One region of the Colwellia sp. KU-HH00111 genome, then DNA from elsewhere that is predicted to be linked to it. Evidence: predicted binding sites of a transcription regulator. Region 1 holds the regulator's gene; the other holds the start of a gene.
The links. The regulator FNR, encoded in region 1, switches genes on or off when oxygen is low (the NO sensors DNR and NnrR bind a similar motif). The targets are predictions, from matches to a motif close to TTGATCTAGATCAA.
Positions count from the first base shown of each region.

Region 2: a site for FNR is predicted at 2,808-2,821, ahead of ABXG98_RS02880 (universal stress protein). Genes of this name have one in related genera too.

Region 1 covers NZ_BAABWO010000011.1:46,283-54,351, reverse strand. Annotated here, with positions in the region: gene ABXG98_RS17025 (heavy metal translocating P-type ATPase) at 1-2,011, shown strand, start outside; gene ccoS (cbb3-type cytochrome oxidase assembly protein CcoS) at 2,060-2,272, shown strand; gene ABXG98_RS17015 (sulfite exporter TauE/SafE family protein) at 2,269-2,988, shown strand; gene fnr (fumarate/nitrate reduction transcriptional regulator Fnr) at 3,067-3,786, shown strand; gene uspE (universal stress protein UspE) at 3,945-4,883, shown strand; gene ttcA (tRNA 2-thiocytidine(32) synthetase TtcA) at 5,034-5,927, shown strand; gene ABXG98_RS16995 (glucosaminidase domain-containing protein) at 5,932-6,864, opposite strand; gene ABXG98_RS16990 (hypothetical protein) at 6,982-7,815, opposite strand; gene ABXG98_RS16985 (LysE family translocator) at 7,903-8,069, opposite strand, start outside.
Region 2 covers NZ_BAABWO010000001.1:649,115-657,183, forward strand. Annotated here, with positions in the region: gene ABXG98_RS02865 (LysR family transcriptional regulator) at 1-853, shown strand, start outside; gene ABXG98_RS02870 (DUF3014 domain-containing protein) at 893-1,858, shown strand; RNA gene ffs (signal recognition particle sRNA small type) at 2,030-2,126, shown strand; gene ABXG98_RS02880 (universal stress protein) at 2,259-2,744, opposite strand; gene ABXG98_RS02885 (late competence development ComFB family protein) at 2,905-3,174, opposite strand; gene ABXG98_RS02890 (primosomal replication protein) at 3,260-3,892, opposite strand; gene ABXG98_RS02895 (TonB-dependent receptor) at 4,551-7,175, shown strand; gene ABXG98_RS02900 (class I SAM-dependent methyltransferase) at 7,272-8,069, shown strand, end outside.

The DNA.
Region 1 (8,069 bases):
CAACGCTATCGAGCAAATTGGCTATCAAGCGCTGCCTTTTAAAGCCAATGAAATAGAACAGCGAAATAAAGTAATGGGAAAGGTGTTTATTAAACGATTAGGTATCAGTGGCATTTTAATGATGCAAATTATGATGATAGCTATTGGTTTATATTTTGGCGCATTTTCTGGTATGGCAGAGCATAATAAGTACTACTTGCGCTGGGTTAGCTTTATTTTAGCAATTCCTATCGTATCTTACGGCGCTTACCCCTTTTATGTAGGGGCAATCAACACCTTAAAAATAAAACGTTTGTCTATGGATGTTCCGGTATCTATCGCTATTATTTTAGCTTTTAGTGCAAGCGCATGGGCTACCGTGACCGCACAAGGTGAAGTATATTTTGAGTCTGTTTCAATGTTTACTTTTCTGTTACTCATTGGCAAGTTTTTAGAGTTTAGAGCACGATCTCATGCTGCTCAAGTTTCCGCCAACTTATTGAAACTGATGCCAATGACAGCAACAAAAATAGCACGAGTGAACGACACTCAATCTAAAATCAACAACGAAGCATCAAAAGAACTATTAGTTGCAGCCAAACAATTAGTCGCAGGTGATTTAGTGCTAATTAAGCCAGGTGAGGTGATACCAGCTGATGGTTTAATTATCAGCGGTAGTAGCCAAATTAATGAAGCAATGCTCACTGGCGAGCAAACTCCGGTAAATAAAGCCACTGATGATACAGTATTCGCTGGCACTATTAATAGTGATGGTAATCTAACCGTGCAAGTAACGCAGCCTAGCAACCAATCATTTTTAAGCCAATTGATCCGCTTAAGTGAACAATCACAAGCGCATAAACCTAAACTAGCCCAGTTTTCAGATACGGTTGCGCAATTTTTTGTTGCTATAATTTTAGTAACCGCGATAGCCACTGCTATTTATTGGCAGCAACACTTACCTGAAGAAGCTTTTTGGATAACCTTATCGGTATTAGTTGCCACCTGCCCTTGCGCACTATCTTTAGCCACCCCTACGGCATTAACGTGTGCAACAACACGATTAAATAATGAAGGCATTATGATTAAATCGGCACATGTAATGGAAACAATGCCAAACATCGAGTGTTATGCTTTTGATAAGACAGGTACATTAACTACGGGAGAGTTTACCCTCGCCAAAGTTGATATAATTAACCATGCTGAGCATATAAATAGTTATTCCACAGCACAAGTTTTAGCTATCGCCGCCGCATTAGAATCCTACTCCGAGCACCCTCTAGCTAAGCCTTTTGCTCAGTATCGTGATTTTAGTTTACCCATCAACACGGTAAAAGTTTTGTCTGGCAGAGGCGTTATTGGCACAGTCAATGGTCAATGCTATAAAATCGGTAAAGCAAGTTGGCTATTAAACGCTAAAGCGCAAGTAAAACAGCCTGAGTATCTAAATGCATCTTGTTTATTAGTGGCCGAAGATAAAATCATAGCAGCCTTTTATCTGGTTGATAAAATACGTTCTGACGGGCACTCCCTCCTTGAGCAATTAAATAAAAGTCACCGCACGATAATGCTCTCAGGTGATAATCAATATGCCTGTGAAAAATTAGCAAAACAGTTATCAATACCTCAGTGTTATGCTAATTTAAGTGCCAAAGATAAAATGACCGTGTTACAGCAACAACAAAGTGAACAAGGGGCCACCGTTGCCATGGTTGGCGACGGTGTTAATGACTCGCCAGTATTCGGTGCTGCCCACGTCTCTATTGCTATGGGTTGTGGAACTGATATTGCAAAAAGCGGCGCTGACGTTATTTTATTAAATAATAAACTGAGTAGTATACTTACCTTAGCGAACATAGCAGCTAAAACCAAGCGCATCATTTTTCAAAATTACCTGTGGGCGTTCGGTTATAATGCTATTGTGCTACCTTTAGCTGTGAGTGGTTTTATTACCCCATATTTAGCTGTTATAGGTATGTCTGCGAGTTCTATTTTAGTTATTACCAATTCACTGCGCTTACTGAAAAAGTAACGCTAACCTTTACAGCGTCTGCTGGGGTTTATTGTAAGAGTCAAAGTAATGAGCATTATTTATATTTTAATTCCAATCGCGGTGTTATTAACAGCCCTTGGGGTCTATCTGTTTTTTTGGGCGGTGAAAACTGAGCAGTTTGATGATCTAGAAAAGCAAGGGATGAGTATTCTATTTGACGAAAAAGAACAAGGTGACACTGAACAAACAACGAATAAAGCGATTAGACATAACTCTGAGGATGAAAATCCAAGCAAATGAATATCGATATATTCTCCGCTTTTCTAATTGGTCTGGTTGGCTCAGGACATTGTATTGTTATGTGTGGTGGGATTACGACTATGCTAACTTCTGCCCTACCTACAACGATTAAAGACCCACAGCAAATTCCAGTAAACAATCAAAAAATTAGCTCCAAAAAAGTTAATAAAACCGCGTTGATTTTTTGCTATAATTTTGGACGTATAGCTTCATATAGCCTTATTGGCGCTATTGTTGGTTTTACTGGCTCAATTGCCGCCAAAAATATTGGTATACCATTAGCTGGGTTAAGAATGTTTTCTGCCTTATTTCTTATATTGCTTGGCTTATATTTAGGTCAGTGGCTAATGTGGCTTAATCATGTAGAAGCGCTAGGTAAAAAACTGTGGCAAAAAATTTCACCGTTAGCAACAAAAGCCATACCTGTAGACTCCCCAACAAAAGCATTAACTTTAGGGGCAATATGGGGTTGGTTACCCTGTGGGTTAGTCTATTCTACATTAACATGGGCTTTAGCTAGCGCTGATATCGTCACAGGTGCAGGTATTATGCTCTTTTTTGGTTTAGGCACCCTACCTGCACTATTAACCTTATCCATCGGCTTCAATAGCATAAAAAACAACCTAGTCAAGCCGGCTTTTAGAAAAACAATGGCTTTAGTGCTTATTCCTTTAGGTATTTATAGTTTTATTGTTGCATATCAACAAATGTTTTAATACCATAGTCAAATACATGAAATAAGAGTAACTACTTTAAAAGTTACAACAGCTATTTCTTCAAAAGATGAGTCTCGCATGCCTAATAAGAGTTGCCCTGGCACACAGCACATTAGTTGCCAAAATTGTAGTATCAGTGAGCTTTGCTTACCTTTTACGCTAAATGAACAAGAGCTAACTACCCTTGATGATATTATTGATCGGAAGCGCCCTATTCATAAAGGCGATAAACTTTTTACTGATGGTCAGGAAATGCATGCATTGTTTGCCATTCGTTCCGGTACTTTTAAAACCTTTACGGTCAATGAACAAGGTGAAGAACAAATCACAGGCTTTCATTTAGCCGGTGATTTACTTGGGTTTGATGCCATTGCAGATACAGAGCACAAAAGCTTTGCTCAAGCGCTTGAAACGTCAATGGTCTGTGAAATACCCTATGACAATTTAGATACCTTATCTAACACTATGCCAAAACTTAAAAAGCAGGTGTTACGTTTAATGAGTAATGAAATACGTACTGATCAAGAAATGCTAACATTGCTCAACCGAAAAAATGCTGAGCAACGAGTTGCTACTTTCTTAGTGAGCTTAAGCGAACGCTATCACGCCCGCGGTCTTTCTCCTGCCGAGTTTCGCTTAACTATGACACGCAGTGATATTGGTAATTATATTGGCCTAACAGTTGAAACTATCAGCCGATTATTGAACCGCTTTCACAAAAACGGCTTAATTAACGTTGATGGCAAGCTAATCAGTATTTTAGATATTGATCAATTAACTGATTGCGCTGAATTATAATTCTCCTCCTTATAGCTGATATCGATACACCTCGATATCAGCGTATCTAAAGCCTACCTAACCCATAGAAAATTGATTTAAAACAAGCATTAATTCCCAACCTTTGCTATAAATTAACTAGAGTATAGTTTTATAAACAAATAACAATGGGATTTATCATGGAAACTTATCAAAATATATTGGTTGTTATCGATCCAACAACGGATGAACAAAAAGCGTTAAAAAGAGCAATAGATCTAGCGACCAGCATCAAAGCTACTGACAGACAAGTTAAAGTAAGCGCCTTTTTGAGTATTTTTGATTTTTCTTACGAAATGACCACTATTTTATCCAGTGATGAACGCGATGTTATGCGCCAATCTGTCATTAAAGATAAAGAACTTTGGTTACAAAACATCATTGATGAGTTAAAGCCAACAATTGAGATTAATTGCCAAGTAGTTTGGCATAACCGTCCTTTTGAAGCCATTATAGAGCGTGTAATTAAGGATGATTATGATCTTGTCATCAAAGGCACTCACCAACACGATAAATTAAAATCTGTGGTTTTTACTCCCACAGATTGGCATATCCTACGTAAATGTCCTTGTCCGGTATTACTAGTAAAAGAGCATGAATGGCCAAATAATGGAAATATTCTTGCTGCACTTAATGTTGGCAGTGACGAGGAAGAGCATCACTCGTTAAATATAAAAATAACTAAAGAGGCCAAACAGCTAGCTGGGCTTATTCAAGCCAATGTGCATTTAGTGAATTCTTTTCCTGGCACCCCAGTCAATATTGCCATTGAAATTCCTGAGTTTAACGCTAACGAATATAATGACACTATGCATAAACATCATGAGCAGGCGATGATTTCACATGCTAACCAATTTGATATTAGCGTCGCTAACACCCATGTTGAAGAAGGCCTTCCTGAAACAGTAATAGAGCAAGTCGCTAACAAAATTGATGCAGAGCTTGTTATTTTGGGTACAGTGGGTAGAACAGGGTTTTCAGCGGCTCTCATTGGCAATACTGCTGAACATGTTATTGATCAACTCAATTGTGACGTACTTGCCCTTAAACCCGACGGTTATACTTCACCCTTGCAATAGCACGACGGCGAATATTGAGATCACGAACAACGGTAAGCTTAATAGTTAAACTTACCGTTTTTCTTTTGTTCTGAAAAACCTTATAGCGTTAAAAATGCAAAAGCCCTATAATGCGCGGCAAATTAAACGCCACTGAGTTGAACAAAAATCATGTCAGTAACTGAAATACCCAATCAATCTCTAGATATAATCAAACTTGAAAAAAAACTAAGACGCAATGTAGGTAAAGCTATTTTTGACTACAATATGATTGAAGAATCAGATGTGGTAATGGTAACCATCAGTGGTGGCAAAGATTCATTTACCATGTTGGATATTTTATTAAAATTGCAAAAAGCAGCACCGATTAATTTCAAAATTATTGCGGTAAATTTGGATCAAAAACAACCTGGTTTTCCAGAAGAGGTTCTGCCTCACTACCTTGAGTCGCTAAGTATCCCATATTATATCGTCGACAAAGATACTTACTCAGTGGTAAAAGAAAAAATATCTGAAGGAAAAACCACCTGTGGTCTTTGCTCTAGATTACGCAGAGGCACATTGTATTCATTTGCCGAGAGTATTGGCGCTACAAAAATAGCACTTGGTCACCACATGGATGACATTGTCGAAACCATGTTTCTTAATATGTTTTATGGTGCGAAGCTTAAAGCGATGCCACCAAAACTAAGATCAGATGATGGCAGAAACATTATCATTAGGCCGCTTGCCTACTGTAGAGAACAAGATATTATTGAATTTGCCAGCGCTCAAGAATATCCAATTATCCCATGTAACTTATGTGGCTCACAAGAAAACCTACAACGACAAAATGTTAAAGCCATGCTCAGCGAATGGGAGCAGAAAGTCCCCGGACGTGTGGAAAATATTTTTAAATCACTTAAAAACATCAGCCTGAGCCAACTCGCAGATACCAACCTTTTTGATTTTTCCAACTTAACAATTGATAGAACTGAAGAAAGAGCAGCCTATGAGTTTTCTGGTGAAACGGTTTCCTCAACCAATATCGATGAATCGCTTTTTATTGATGTGACTAACGTTTAATCAGCTATTCAGCAACAATTATTGGTTGTCTATCATTATTCTCTGTTAAGTATTGCCGGTTATGTCTTAGCATATTAGTGATTTCAATAACATAATCGGCTCCTCGCTCAGAGTAAGGTAACAAACCTGTTGCAAGTATTTCAGCGCTTAATTCGTGTCCCTGTTCACGTAATTCAGCGCGGATTGTCCGAAAAACACGATAGGCTTTATTAGAGTTAATATTGTATAAGTAGTGAGCAACTGCGTCGTCTAAACTCTTAAAAGCCGCAACTTCATGTTTATCACCCTCAGTGCGACCATTTGGTACCATGCCGCAACCTGGGGTATAACACCAAATGCCAAAGAAGTTTAAACCTATACGCGAAAAGCGTGAAGTGCCCCACGCTGACTCGTTAGCCGCTTGTACTAACACCAAAGGCATAGGCACAATATCAACACGTAACAGTAATTCATGTAATTGTACTAAGACTGAAGCGTGTTTTTTCACTTTATACTTGCTCGTTAATTGCGCTAACGCTTGTTGCTCTTGCTTAGTTAAAGTGTGCTTTTGATTTATTTTATCTAGCCATTGAAGGAGTTTAGCTCGTTGTGCAAGTAGATGCTGATTCTGCTTATTTACCGCAGGCTTCATATAGTTAAAAAAGTGCTTCTTTTTTTGCTTGGTATCAGAAATGGCAGCAAAATCAGGCAAAGTCATTTGATGCAAAGGGTTTTCCGGCAGTTTTTTAACTACTGGTTTGCTTTTAGTCCTAGGTGCCATAGTTGCCAGTGGTTTTACTTTTAGCGCAATTTCTTTTCCCAATGGTTCTAGCGGAGTTGTTGATGGTAATTCAACGGTTGTAGCTACTATGTCTTCTTTTAAGAAAGTAAATGGCGCTATCATAGCCAACGTGACAACTAACGAAAGAACCAGCTTGATCAATTGTGTGCTTTTCATAAAAAATCCCATATCAAGCTATACAGGCTTTGACTATAGCGGCTTATGTTAATGTGACGTAAACTATTGCGATTAAAGCAAAGTATCAGAGTTAATTTCACTGATTGTAAATTCATTTTACGCGGAAAATGTATCATCAGAATCAGTATTATCTTGTACTGAATTATCAGTAGTTGCACTTGAAGTGTTATCAACACCACCATTAGTGGCTAAACTCACCCCAAAAATCTCACGATATACTATGCCTTTTACATTGTAAAACAAGGGTGCAAGAAAAGAGCAGCCAAACAAAAAGATCATAATTCCTAAGGGTGCAAAGCTTGATTCTAGCAATAATGCTAGCGGTAAAATCAACACCAGCAATGATAAAAGTAAAATAAAATATAACACCAACAGAGACAAGAATTTAAAACGTAAGGTTTGTATTGACAACACAATCGCTTTCATTGGCGTCATTTTCTTTTCAATCACCAATGGAATGGTCAAAGATAAGGTCACCGCAAGAAAAATGCCGGGTAAAATAAAAAGTTGAAAACCTAAACTAATTAATATGGATGTCAACAGCGCACATAACACCACCCAACTTGCTCGCTTTAAGAACCCAAAGGTCATTTTAGGGGCTGTTTTCAAGCCCACAGCATTTAGAACCCCCATCATTTCAACACCAGCAATAAATGGCCAAACGGCAATGGTAACCACGACATTGAGTAACATACTCGCTTCTGGATCAGCTAATACCGACTCAATCCCACCTAAGTAGTTACTGACCAATAACGAAACTAAAATGCCCAGTATTAACGAAAACAACAAACCTAAATTGATTGCAAGGCGAGACTTTAGCGTTTGTTGCCAAGATTCAGTTAAAATGGCCTTAACATTGATTTGGTATTCACCCTTAAGTGCACTTTCAATGTTACCGCCTACCTGTACGATAGTTATTTTTTCTGACAAACTAATAATCCTTCTAAACTTTAGCGAGAGCCTAGCACATAAAACCGGTATTATACCCGAATTGCATCTGAAATGTTTACAACGCAATCATGTGTTTAAATCGCTTAATATAAGCTGCACTGCAAGTAATAACAAAATAACACCCATCCCCCGATCAAGCAGATAACCTCTAATTTGTAAAAAATAGCGAATTTTAGGGTGGGTGAGTAAATAAGAAAGGAACACAAACCAAGCAGCGGTCGCTAGTGTCATAT
Region 2 (8,069 bases), on a different contig from region 1:
GAGAAGTGAGCGCTTATCTATTGCAGCCAAGCGACTGACGATTGATGCCTCAACTTTATCACGACGACTGCACAAACTTGAAGAGAGTCTAGCAACGAAACTTTTTGAGCGAACGGTAGATGGCCACGTACTGACGATAGATGGTACTAAACTATTGCAATATGCAAGACGGATGGAACTCGACGCAGGTCAAGCACTTAAAGTTATCAAAGAACATAAAAATATTAACAGTGGCCGAGTGAGAATAGGGGTCACAGAAGCATTTGGCAGTTTTTTTATTGCCCCGCACTTAACTAAACTTAAGCAACAGTTTCCCAATATTAAAATAGAGTTAGTACACTTTGCTCGAGATGTTAAAATCAGTCGTAATGAAGCGGATATAGCTATCGCGGTAGAAAGGCCAAAGAGTACCTCAACAATTATTACAAAACTGTGTGATTATCAGTTGCAATTATATGGCCATGCAAGCTATCTTAAAGACTTAGATGAAGCTGTGTCCATAACTCAATTATCTAAATATCAATGGGTTAGCTATGTTGATAACCTGTTGTTCACTGAACAGTTGTCCTATTTGAAAGAATTAAACGCCAATATTGTACCCAGTTTTCAAAGTACCAGTATTACTAGCCAATATAGCGCCATAAAAAGTGGCTTAGGTATTGGTGTTTTGCCTTGCTTTTTAGCTGAACAAGATGCTAGCTTAGTTAAACTATGCGATCATGATATTAAACTGGTACGTAGTTTTTATTTAGTCACACATCCAGAAAGTAAACGCTTATCTCAAGTCGAAACTGTTTGGCAGTATTTGAAAATGTTAGCACAAGACAATAAACAATTACTGATGCCTGAGTAAGTAGTGTAGGTGTTAAAATAAGTATGTATATAGGTGAATATGAATAACTCAAACCAATCACTAAGTGAGAATGATCAAGGAAATACAACGAATACAGCAAAGGCCTCATGGGGTTTAATTGCTTTTATTCTGTTGGTGATTATTGCCATAGGGGTTGCTTGGCAATTTACAGGGAGTAATACCGACATTGCCAAGACACAGGAACCTATAATCCAGCCTGCAGTGAGTGTTGAGCCTACACCTGAAAAAATACTAGACCCTGCGCCGGTAGAAACTGAAGAAATAACAGTAGTTATACCACCGGCTGCGACATCGCAGATTGAAGAGCTTAGTGTTGTTCAAGAAAACCCATTGCCGCTGTTAGATGAAAGCGATAATTGGTTGAAGTTGAAATTGCCCGAGATAACGTGGCGTAAAGAATTACTTCAGTTGATCATTGATGAAGATATGATCCGCCGTTTTGTCGTGTTCACTGATAACTTTGCCCAAGGAAACCTTGCTTATGAGCATAGCCCCTTTGTACTACCTAAAGGCAAATTTTTCCCAGATAAATCAAGTACCAGTTTTGAACAAACAAGTCAAAGTACTGAAGGCGCTACAATTAAGCAAAATGTTTGGCAATGGAGTGAACGCTCAAGTGAACGCTTTAGTTTATATATAGAGCTGTTAAGGTCTATGGATAGTGACAGCCTAGTACAGTGGTATACAGAAGTTAAACCACTGATTGATGAAGCATATAGTGAGTTGGGCTACGATGATGACTTTACCCAAGTGCTGCAGGATGCTATCACTCGTGTATTAGATATGGAGGTTCCCAAGTCACCAATGAAATTAATACAACCCAGTGTGGTTTATAAGTTTGCTGATCCTCAGCTAGAAGCGCTGCCCGCTACCGAGAAACTTTTACTGCGCTTAGGCAAAGATAATTTATTGGTAATGAAATCAGTATTGTTAGAGCTGCATGAAAAATTAGCACAACAAGCCAATGGCATCAGTGAAGGTTAATCCAATTATTGTTCAGGTAGCTCATATTCGTTTAAAAAATCCTCATGCAGATGAAACCTGTCATAAAATAGTAAACTAGGGCTTGCATCCTCGGGTTTGATTAGCGATAATTCGCGCCGCTTAGATGCAAACTAAAAACGTCTAGTTTGCTTAAGTTCATTATGGTGACCCTTTTGGTCCCCTCGCAATGATACTCTGTGAACTCGGCCAGGTCCGGAAGGAAGCAACCGCAGCAGACGACTCATGTGCCGAGGTGCGGCTACTAGGGTTGCCACCCAATTCTAAAGTTACCGCAGTATTAATTTAGCAAGCCGCAATATCAATTCAGCAAAAGTTAAAACCCAATATAGAATTAAGCATACAACCAAAAATATATCTCAATCGAATTTTATCGATGGTGCTAATCATTTTTAAGGGGTACGAGTAATACGGGCTTAGTAGTTCTATTAACCACTTTATCTGCCACCGAGCCAATAAACAGATTGTCTAAAGCACTATGTGCATGACTACCCATAACGATCAGATCTACATTCCTTTCTTCAGCAATACCAATGATTGTTGCGGCAGGCGAGCCTTCAATAATATCGGCAACGGGTTTCCCTCCAGGGAATGCTTGGCCGTCTAACTCTTCTAAGCAAAACTTTTCAATTCGGTCATTCACTTTTTTATGCAACTCATCCACCGAACGTTGATATAAATCTTCTATAGTTCCTTCTGGCATGTAAGCATTTACTATTGATGCAGTATTGGGGTTCATTGGTTCTATTACATATAGAAAATGGATCTTGGCATTGTTTTGTTTCGCTAGGCTAACTGCCATGCGAAATGCTGGTCTTGTATGTTTACCAAGATCAGTCGCATATAGTATTGTGTTGATGTCTGTCATAACGGTACCTTTTATCTATTTTTAGTAAGTAAAAATAGCATACGAAATAATTAATAAGCGCACTTGATTTAAATCAATTATATTCTTGCTAATTATAAAGCGTAAGGAAAAATACTATTAATTAAAACGAGGTAATATAAGTTATTGTGACCTTTTGGGATTAGCTAGTTGCTCGGTGAGACTTCATAAACTCTACCGCTTTACTCACGGCTTTTTTGACTTTAGATTCCATTTCAAAACGTTCAGAGGCAGGTAAATAAAATGCCATATCTACTTCGTGGCGAATATAACGTGTAGGGAGTTGGTTTAACACCACACAAAATAAATCTGCAATAAAGTCATCATCATATTTTTCATCAAATTTAGACAAAGCAAAATACTCTATCACCAGTTTTTCATAGTAATTGTGGATGTCGTCAGATATGTTCATAAACGCCTTCTTGATAAATTGTACGAGTATTTTTTAAGAGTAACCTGAGATTTGGCAAAATGCGAATATTATTGTTAAAAAGCCATTAACGTTTCTCTGCTAATTCAATGTCTCGCTCAATGGTTGAAATAGCTTTACGACAACGTCCTAATCGTTGGTGTAAAGCTAATACCTCAGTAGATAACTTTGCGCTTTGTTCACTTTTGCACGTTGCGCGACTAAGTTCTCTTTCTGCAACCATATCCATTAACCGTCGTTCGAATTCATGATGCTCTGCGAGTTTTTGGTAAAGCTGATGGCTAGAGAGCATCACTTTTTTAGTTAGCTCTTGGTACTTGTGAGCTTGTTTGATTTTAGCTTTTTTTATACGCACTTTATTATTAGCGTCAAAACTTAATTCAGCGGCTTGATGCATAACTTCATTCGCCTTTAGAGCAGTAGATATAGCAGCAATTTGCTGTTCTATTTGAAGTAATAGCACTTTAGAAAGTTCGATTTGGTTGGCGTTGACTAAACGTGAGAACTCCGCAACTCTTCTTTGCACTTCTCTAATATAAGGTTGAAACTGATCGCTTTGGCTGGAAAAAAGCGTTGCAGAAAATAAATTGTTATTCTCAAGCAAGCGATGAGCTTTAACTTTAGAGTTTCGCGCATCGGTTTGTTTTGCTTTAACATCGAGAGTTTTTAATAAAAGCGATAAACGCTCAATCGAGTTCATGTGTTACCTAAACAATAAGAATAACTGAATAAGGACAACACTATAACACTCTGTTTTAAAATGTACTTATCAATTGGTTAAATTAATGTAAATTTTAAATTTCCATAATAATTGTCGTAATTAAGTAATACTAAAACAATTGTATTTGTCATTTTTTGTTTACAAATAAAAAATTTAATCTTTAATTTACTGAATTATATAAATTATTTTTTTTTTGTAAATAGTTTTATAAAAACGATAATATATTATTAAAATCAGGTGGTTAATATTAAGTTGTTGTTATTTAAGGTATTGCTTGAGTTTTAGGAAAGTGCTATTTGATTCTATAGCTAAAAATCAATGATCTTTTTTATAAAAGCTTTCACTATCAGATTCATATACATAAATCTGATAAAACACTTATTTATCTGATGCTTAAGTTTGAATGTGTTTTATATTTTAATTTTTTAAATATTGATTGTTATGTAAACTTGTTAAAAATATTAACAATTGACAACAAATGGTGTTGACGATGTGCGACGATCCCGTTTAATATCGTAGAGGACAGATCAGGTCATTAGGCCCGTTCAAAAAAGTTTACGAGGCAAAATAGTTTCGAAACTGATTAAAATAAACAAATAAATAACAACCAATCACGAATGTGATCCAGGGAGTAAACATGTATAACAATAGCAAAGTAGCTAAGGCTATCCGCCTTGCCATGATGTTTGGCGCAGCTGCAACGGCATCTGTTTCAACAACAGCATTTTCAGCAGAAGAAGGCGCTGAAGAAGAAATTGAAAAAATCGAAGTAACCGGTTCTCGTATCAAACGTAGTGACCTTGAAGGTGCTTCGCCAGTTACAGTAATCACAACTGAAGATATGAAAATTGAAGGTAACTTCACTGTAGCTGATGCCTTACGTGGTAGCACATTTAACTCATTTGGTTCTTTTTCTGAAAGATCAGGTAGTTCAGCTCAATCTCAAGCAACAATTAACTTACGTGGTGCTGGTTCTAAGCGTACTTTAGTATTGTTAGATGGTAAGCGCTTACCAGGTTCTCCAACTTTAGGTGGCCAATCGGCTAACTTAAATGCTATTCCTATGGCAGCCGTTGAGCGTATCGAAATTTTAACTGATGGTGCTTCATCTACATACGGTTCAGACGCTATTGCTGGTGTTGTTAACGTTATTCTTAAAAAGAACTATGAAGGTTTAGAGTTTAGTGTTGGTGCTGGTCAACGTGATCGTGATGAAGGTACAACTTCTTCAGAATTCTCTGTAATTGGTGGTTACTCAACAGATAAAGGTAATATTACTTTTGCTTTTGACCATCAAAAACGTGAAGGTATTTCTGACGGTGCTCGTGACTTCACTAAAGCTAAAATGACTGACTTTAACGGCGATGGTGAAATTCAAGCCTACGAAGAAACTGACGGTTGGAGTATTTACGGTGCTACTGTAGCTACACCTGATTGGGTAGATGCTCAAGCTTCACCTGAGTGTGATAATTTAATTGCAGAGTATGGTAGCGATACTTTCGCTAAAGTTGCTGCTGATAATGACTGGGGTAACCCAGGTGCGACATACTGTATGTTTGCATATGCTAACGTGTCTTATAACAAAGCTTCAATCGATCGTAATACTGTGTTTGTTGATGCAAACTATGAAGTAGCTGATGGCGTTGAATGGTTCGGCCGTGCAATGTTCGTACAAAACAGCTCTTTTGGTCGCTATGCTCCACCAGCTGCACGTTGGGATGATTTTGGCGCAGACAATGAACATAACCCATTTGGTGTTGATGGCACTAAAGGTTTCTTCCGTTGGGTAGGCATTGGTAACCGTGACGGTAATGTTGACGATTATAACCAAGATTACTTAACTGGTTTACGTGGTGACCTTGATTGGAATAATGCATCGTGGGAAGTTTACTACCACAGAAACACTGCAGATAACAAATCTGTTGGTCAATACTACTTGAGCTACGGCGGTGTTGCATACAATGAAGCAAATGGCATTCCTCTAGGTTCAGAAGAAGGTATTGCCAACATGAAGATTACTACTCTTCAAGAGTCAGAGTCTACATTTGATCAATTCTTCGCAGGTATCGGTTTTGATATGGGTACACTTGATGGTGGTGACATAGCGCATTACTTTGGTGCTGAATATCAAGAGATTACTTATGCAGATACTTATGATGGTCAATCGGAAGCAGGCCGTGTAGGTGGTTCAGCAGGTAATTCTTCATCTGGTGCTCGTGACATTACAGCATTATTTTACGAAGGTGTTTTACCTGTAACTGACGATGTGGAAGTTAATATTGCAGTTCGTTATGATGATTATTCAGATTTTGGTGATAACGTAGCACCTAAAATTGCTGTTCGTTGGCAAGCACTTGAAAACGTAGTTGTTCGTGCATCTTACTCTGAAGCTTTCCGTGCTCCAGGTCTTGATGAGTTGAATGCGGTTGATTCATTCAGTGCTGAAGACGCGCAGGATTTTGCAGCGGGTGATACTACTGAGAAACAATACGATACTTGGTATAAATCTAACCCTAACTTAGGTCCTGAAACTTCAGAATACACTAACTTAGGTTTATCTTGGGATATCACTGATTCAGTTGGCGTAACAGTTGATTACTTCAACTTGTCAATTGATAATGTAATCCAAACTAAATCTGTACAAGCATTATTCTCAGATGAAGCAGCGGGTAAAATCACAGCAGTTAGCCCTGATACTGATACAAGCGACTTAACTTTCTACTTAATGCGTACAGCAGGTCCAGGTAGTAAATTAATTCAAGCAGGTACTGGTTTCTTTAACGGAATTGGTTTTGATATCGAAGGTATCGATTTAGGCTTTAATGCAAGTTTAGAAACTGAAGCTGGTGATTTCTCTTTTGATATGACTAACAGCTTTACTCTAACTTACGATAGTGAGCAAGGTGGAGCAATTGTTGATTCAGCTGGTTGGTCAGGTCAACCTGATTATAAAGCAGTAGCAACGTTAGGTTGGTCAATGGGAGATCATGCTGTTGCATGGAACTCTAACTACACTAGCTCTACTTCAGAAACTGAAAAGCAAGTTGATGGTATTTGGGAAACGTCAGGAACATTAGATTCTTGGTTAATTCACAACTTAACATACACTTACTTTGCAGGCGATTACGGTAAAGTTCGTTTCACAGTTAATAACTTAACTGATGAAGACCCAGTATTAACTTCTACTGGTGCGTATGACGATCCAGACTTATACAATAACTTCGGTCGTGATTACCGCATTAGTTATACAATCAGCTTCTAATAGCTATTGCTAATTAATTAGCATAAAGAATTTAAGCCGGCACTTGTGCCGGCTTTTTTATATATGATTATTGAAGAGAACTAATTGAGGATAGTTATGACTAGCAGTAAGCCTTGGAGTCAATATTGGTCACAAGGGCATAAAACATCATTTGGAAATACTTTTGAAGACTGTTATGAAGGTATTATAAAGAGTGAATGGTATAAAGTGTTTGATAAAATGGAGCAAGGTGATGCTGTTTTAGATTTATGTACAGGCAATGCTTCTTTAATCAGGCTAGCAGAGCAAGGACTCGATAATTTTTCAACAATGGCTTTTACTGGGGTAGATTACGCAGAAGTTTCAGCTGACCAAAAGTTAGCAAACCTAGCGAATGTTTCATTAGTGTTTAATCAAAATATAGAACAATTACCCTTTTATGAAAATACATTTAATGCGATTATTTCCAATTTCGGTATTGAATATAGTGAGTTATCAGTATCGCTTCCTGAAGCTTCCAGAGTGCTTAAAACAGGCGGAAGAATTGATTTTCTTTGTCACCATGTAGGCTCTGATATCATTCAGCGCAGCCAGAGAGAATTATTGATGTTAAAGGAAATGCACCAAAACCAAGGGGTAGTCGATAAACTTGAGAACTTAATTATAGCGCTTGAAAAGCAGGGTGATGGTCATAACGCTAATGAGTCAGAAACTTGGCGGCTAGAACTAAACCAAAGCTTAGCAGAGTTAGCAGAAAAATTTACTACTACTTTTTATCAAGGTGATTTTATATCTTTTTTGAAGTTTGTATTAAAACCTACAACCCAAGAGAAGCTTAATGCCTTTAGGGCCTTTAGCAAAGAAATGCAAGACTATCAAATGCGTCTTAACGCTATGGTCAATGCCGCTATTACG